Linked DNA regions of Methanotorris igneus Kol 5. Each later gene encodes a partner of the first gene's protein in a complex. Links are inferred from orthologs where the notes say so. Each region holds a gene or a part of one and is shown on either strand. Other genes may lie near its edges. The genes, in order: pscS and METIG_RS07250.

What was found.
Region 2: the proteins of pscS (region 1) and METIG_RS07250 are in contact, whole or in part, in a solved structure (PDB 3WKR), measured with the Methanocaldococcus jannaschii proteins. The link is inferred for Methanotorris igneus Kol 5 from one-to-one orthologs.

The regions. Positions count from the first base shown.
Region 1 is NC_015562.1:1,360,630-1,363,764, forward strand. The notes cover bases 1-2,799. They hold pscS (O-phospho-L-seryl-tRNA:Cys-tRNA synthase), read left to right. Parts: upstream 1-728; coding sequence 729-1,871; downstream 1,872-2,799. Other genes in these bases: csm5 (type III-A CRISPR-associated RAMP protein Csm5), read left to right, coding at 1-410; sepS (O-phosphoserine--tRNA ligase), read left to right, coding at 2,084-2,799. Outside these bases: more of sepS, read left to right, coding at 2,800-3,135. UniProt on the Methanocaldococcus jannaschii protein: Converts O-phospho-L-seryl-tRNA(Cys) (Sep-tRNA(Cys)) to L-cysteinyl-tRNA(Cys) (Cys-tRNA(Cys)).
Region 2 is NC_015562.1:1,460,519-1,463,635, forward strand. The notes cover bases 188-2,968. They hold METIG_RS07250 (DUF2100 domain-containing protein), read left to right. Parts: upstream 188-1,141; coding sequence 1,142-1,795; downstream 1,796-2,968. Other genes in these bases: METIG_RS07245 (ornithine cyclodeaminase), read left to right, coding at 188-868; METIG_RS07255 (acylphosphatase), read left to right, coding at 1,809-2,228; hisC (histidinol-phosphate transaminase), read left to right, coding at 2,290-2,968. In the rest of the region: more of METIG_RS07245, read left to right, coding at 1-187; more of hisC, read left to right, coding at 2,969-3,117.

The DNA.
Region 1 (3,135 bases):
TCGATGAAAACCTTCTTAAACTTAACTATGGGGAGTTTAATGGGACTTTAAAAGATATAAACTGGGAGTTTATTGAAAATGCCCTTAGAGAGTTTTATGAGGAAGTGATAAAGGTTGAACTCAGGGAAATTCATAAGTATGGTAGGTATAGAGATGAGGTTTTGGAGTTCTATCAAGATATGCAGATGAAGTTGGAGAGTGGAGAAATTCCAATAAGAATAGGTTGGGGAAGTGGATGGTATTCAACAACTCTTGGAGTTTTACTGAAAACTCATCCAAATTTTGAAAATCTTAGAAGGAAGCTTGGCTTAGGGAGAAATCCAAAAACCAAGAAAATTGTGAATGATTTCCCAAAGACAAGGCGCGTAGCAAATAAAAAGCCATTGGGCTGGTGCTTCTTAAAGTGCTGACTATAAAAAATTGTTTTTTGGTTTTGAGAGTTTGGATTTTTCAAAAGGTGCTGGAAATAAAAGTGAAGATTTTTCATTGGGATTTATGAGGGGGTTTTAGCATTTTTAAATTTAATGAATAACAATTGCGACATTTAACTAATATTATGCCTATTTTTTTTAAATTGGGAATTTTAAACTTTTATCTAAAAAACTTTTTAAAAACTTTTTTCTTAGATGTAATTTTAAGGAAAAATTTTATATTGGTTTCACTATATTCTATGCAAATAACATGTCTAAAAATACTAAGACCTAATTAAATTAAATAGGGTGATTATTTTGGAGATTAATTTGGATAAGTATAAAAATCTCACAAGAAATTTTGAAAGGGGAATTATAAATCTAAATCCAATTCAGAGAGGAGGAATTTTACCAGTCGAAGCAAGAAAAGCAGTTTATGAGTTTTGGGACGGTTATAGTGTATGTGATTACTGCGGTGGGAGGTTAGATGAGATTTCTACACCACCAATATGTGAGTTTTTAGAGGACTTTTCAAAGTTTGTAAATTTGGATATCTCAAGACCGACACATGGAGCAAGGGAAGGAAAATTCATAGTTATGCACTCAATTTGTAATGAAGGGGATTATGTGGTTGTTGATGGGAATGCTCACTACACAACTTATGTTTCTGCTGAAAGGGCAAGGTTGAATGTTGTAGAGGTTGAAAGTGAGGGATACCCAACATTTAGAATAAATCCAGAGAAATATAAAGAGGTTATTGACAATTTGGAGGATAAAGGTAAAAATATAGGCCTAATTTTATTGACCCATGTCGATGGAAATTATGGAAATGTTAGCGATGCCAAAAAGGTTGGAAAGATAGCAAAAGAAAAGGGATATCCATTTTTATTGAACTGTGCTTACAGCGTTGGGAGAATGCCAGTAGATGGGAAAAAATTAAATGCTGACTTTATTGTGGCATCAGGACATAAGAGTATGGCAGCATCTGGACCGTGTGGAGTATTGGCGTTTAGGGATGAATTTGCAGAGAAAATATTAAAAACCTCATCAAAATTCCCAGTTAAAGAAATTGAAATGTTGGGATGCACAAGTAGAGGATTGCCTATAGTTACATTAATGGCAAGTTTTCCACATGTAGTTGAGAGGGTAAAGAGATGGGATGAAGAGGTTAAAAAAGCAAGGTATGTTGTTGAGGAGTTGGAGAAAATAGGATTTAAGCAATTGGGGGTAAAGCCAAAGGAACATGATTTAACTAAGTTTGAAACACCAGTATTAGATGAAATTGCTAAAAAAGATAAGAGAAGAGGATTCTTCTTCTATGAAGAGCTAAAGAAGAGAGGTATTGGTGGAATTAAGAGGGGAGTAACAAAGGAAATTAAAATGAGTGTTTATGGCTTAACATGGGAACAAGTAGAGTATGTTGTAAATGCTATTAAAGAGATTGTTGAAACCCATAAGTGATGATATTTGATGATAATGCTTTAAATAGAAATTGGAATTAAAATTGGTAATTTAAATGGAATTTTTTAATAAAGGATTTAATTTTATGTTATTCAAGAAAGTATTGGGTGGGGACGTTAAAGAATACTGCAAAAAATTAGGTAGTTATAGTTAAAAGATTTGTATATGCTTTGGAAGATGAAAATAGTAAAATAAGTATGTAAGGGGAAAACATGTTTGACAAAGAAAAAATTTTGGAAATGGCAAATAAGGATTTTGAGAAGGCATGGAGAGAAACAAAGAAGTTGATAAAGAGGAAACATGTTGATTTGAGATATCCGAGGATAAAACCCCACTATGGAAAACCACATCCAGTAATGGAGACCATAGAAAGATTGAGGCAAGCATATTTGAGGATGGGGTTTGAAGAGTATATAAACCCAGTAATTGTTGATGAGCAAGATATCTACAAGCAATTTGGGCCTGAAGCGATGGCAGTTTTGGATAGATGCTTTTATTTGGCTGGATTGCCGAGACCTGATGTTGGTTTGAGTGAGAGTAAAGTGGAAGAAATAAGAAAGTTAGGTATTGCTATTGATGATGAGAAAAAAGAGAATTTGAGGAAGGTTTTGCATCAATATAAAAAGGGAACTATAGATGGGGATGATTTGGTTTTTGAAATTGCAAAGGCATTAAATACAAGTAGTGAAATGGGTTTAAAGGTTTTAGAAGAGGTATTTCCAGAATTTAAAGACCTAAAACCAGAGGCAACAACACTAACATTAAGAAGCCACATGACCTCTGGATGGTTTATAACTGTTGGAGAGTTAATAAAGAAAAAGCCTTTACCATTCAAATTATTCTCAATAGATAGGTGCTTTAGAAGAGAGCAGAGAGAAGATAAAAGCCATTTAATGACTTACCATTCTGCTTCATGTGTGGTTGTTGGGGAAGATGTGGATGTCGATGATGGAAAAATTGTTGCAGAGGGGTTGTTGTCCCAATTTGGATTTACAAAATTTAAATTCAAGCCAGACGAAAAGAAAAGCAAATATTACACCCCAGAAACACAAACAGAGGTCTATGCCTACCACCCAAAACTAAATGAGTGGATTGAGGTTGCTACATTTGGTGTCTATTCACCAATCGCATTGGCAAAGTATGGCATAGATGTGCCTGTTATGAATTTAGGTTTGGGTGTTGAGAGATTGGCTATGATTATCTATGGATATGAGGACGTTAGGGAGATGGTTTATCCGCAATTCTATGACAATGTTTTGAGTGA
Region 2 (3,117 bases), 100 kb from region 1 along the record:
GGTTAAAACAATAAGGAAAGTTAAGAAAGGGGACTTAATTGTTGTTGGGCATAAGGGAATTAGAGTCATCCCACCAGAAAAACCAAGGGAAAAAGGAGAATTATTTGAATTTATGAAATCAGAGGCCTCTTCCGAAAAACCAAAAGAAACAATAATAAGAAAAATAGCGAAGGAAATGTATGCAATAAGAGAAGAGTATAGAAAGACAGGAAAAGGGGGTATTGTAGTCGTTGGGGGGCCAGCAATAGTGCACACAGGAGCTGGGGAGGCATTGGCTAAGTTAATAAGGATGGGTTATGTTCAGGCATTATTTAGTGGAAACGCACTTGCTACACATGATATTGAGTGGGCATTATATGGAACTTCACTCGGCGTTAATATAGAAACTGGAAAACCCGTCTCAGGAGGGCATAGGCATCATTTGTATGCAATAAATACCATAATGAAGGCAGGAAGTATAAAGGCAGCAGTAGAAAAAGGGATATTGAAGAAAGGAATTATGTATGAATGCATAAAGAATAATGTTCCATACGTATTGGCTGGAAGTATTAGGGATGATGGGCCTTTACCAGATGTCATAACAGATGTTGTTGAAGCACAAGATAAAATGAGAGAGATGCTAAAAGGTAAAAAAATGGTTTTAATGCTTTCGACAATGCTACACTCAATAGCAACAGGTAATTTGCTCCCATCTTATGTAAAAACCATCTGCGTTGACATAAACCCAGCAACAGTTACAAAATTGATGGATAGGGGAACTTCCCAAGCTATTGGAGTAGTTACTGATGTTGGTGTATTCTTACCTATGCTCGTTGAAGAGTTGGAAAGGTTAGAAAAAGAGAATAAAAAGAAAAATAATGAAAAATGAAAAATAAGAAATAGTTGTGTGCGTTAGAAATTTAGGCGAAAACTCCGCAGGAGTTTTCGCTGCTCGAACCTTCGGTTCGATTAGGCGAAATCAAAGATTTAGCTGCTCGAAGCTTCGCTTCGATGAACATAACTTCAATAAAATTTGTGAATATTAGGTTCTCAATTTCAAAATTTAAAAGAGGAAAAATGACCTCTTAAAATTTAATAAGTTGTTATAAAAGCTTAAAAAATTCGCACACAACTATAATTAGAACAATAAATAAGTGATATAATGATAGCCAAAAGGGTGGAAGATTCAAAAAATTTAATTATAAAGGCAATATCCACAATATCAGAAATAGAGAGAATGGGAAAGCCATCCGCAGATAGCAAAACAATATCCTACAAAGATGCAAAAGCTGGGAAAATAAATGTCGATGAGTTCAAAAAGGCAATCTATGCATTGATTGAGGCAGATGAGTTCTTATACAAAAAGGCCCCATTGCATGAACTTAATGAGGAAGAGGCAAAAGAATTTTGTAGGTTAATTTTAAAGGCAGAAAGGCATTTGAACAATGTTTTAAAGGACTTTGGATTTGAATTTGAAGAGAAGGAAATTGACAAAAATGCATTATACATTGTATCAAATAAAAAATTGTTTAGAAAGTTGAAGGATAAGAATCCAGATTTAAATGTTATCTGCACAGAAGGTATGTTGGATATAGAGGACATGAAAACAATAAATCCAAACATTCCAGAGAAAGCATTGGAAGGAATTAAGAAGAAAATAGAAATAACAAAAAACAATATTGCAAAGAGAATTGAAAAAACGAAACCTTCAAAAGTTGTAGTAGTTGTTGAGGATAAGGCAGATGAGCTCATTTACAACAGAGCAAAAGAACTTTATAATGCTGATAAGATTGATGTTAATGAACTCCTGGAGTAATGGTGATGTTTTTATGCCAACAACCTACGAGCTAAAAATATATGGCAAAGTTCAACATGTTGGATTTAGAGATAGGGTTGAAAATATTGGACGGGGTTTGGGGATTGATGGGGTAGTTTATAATCATAAGGATGGAACTGTTAGAATATTGGCTAACTTTGATGATGAAGAAATTAAAGAGTTGTTTAAAAAGAATATTAAGGTACTGGAAAAGAAGGATAAATTAATTAAGATTGAGAAAATAGAGGAAAAAGAATTAAATGCATATATTGAGTTTCCAGATGGGATTAATAGGATTTCAGCAGATGACTTAATTGAATTAAATAAGAAGTTGGATGAAGGGGTTAAATATATAAAACTGATTTTTGGAGAAATGGAAAAAATGAATGAAAAATTAGATAAAATCGTAGAATTATTAGAGAAAAAACTTTAAGACCTTAAAAACTAACCTTAAAAGGTTTTGCCAAAAATTTTTTATTGTTGAGGTGGTTTATTTGATTGAGGACAAAATAAGGGATATAGTTAAACAATTCAAGCCCTACGTCCCAGGAAAATCAAAGGAAGAAATTGCAAGGAAATACGGAATAAAACCAGAAGAAATTATTAAATTGGGTTCAAATGAAAATCCTTGGGGTCCTTCACCAAAAATTAAGGAAGAAATATTGAAGGAAATTCCAAAACTCCATCAATATCCAGAACCCGTTAGCCCAGAGTTGTTAGAGGAGTTGAGTAAATTCTTAGATGTGCCAAAAGAGAACATCATCGTTGGTGGAGATGGAGCAGATGAGGTAATCGACACAATAATGAGGACTTTTATTGACAAGGGAGATAATGTTGTCATCCCAATCCCAACATTTACACAATATGCCATATCGGCAAAGATTTATGGGGCAGAAATAAGATATGCAAAATTTGATAAAGAAAAGGACTTTCAATTGGATGTTGAGAGTGTCCTAAATAATATAGATGAAAGAACAAAAGTTATCTTTCTTTGCACACCAAACAATCCAACAGGAAACGTTATTGACAAAAAGGACATTGAAAAAATTATAAACTCAACTGATGCTCTTGTTGTTATAGACCATGCATATATAGAATATGCGAAGAAAGAGTATGATTTAACAAAATGGGCATTAAAATACGATAACGTCTTAGTTTTGAGAACATTTTCGAAGGTATTTGGTTTAGCAGGGCAGAGAATTGGTTATGGTATAACAAATGAGAAAATAGTTAATTACATGATGAGGGTTAAGCCAATATTTAGCTTAACAAGATTAAGCCAGATTTGTGCAATAACTGCCTTAAGAGATAAAGAGTTTTTT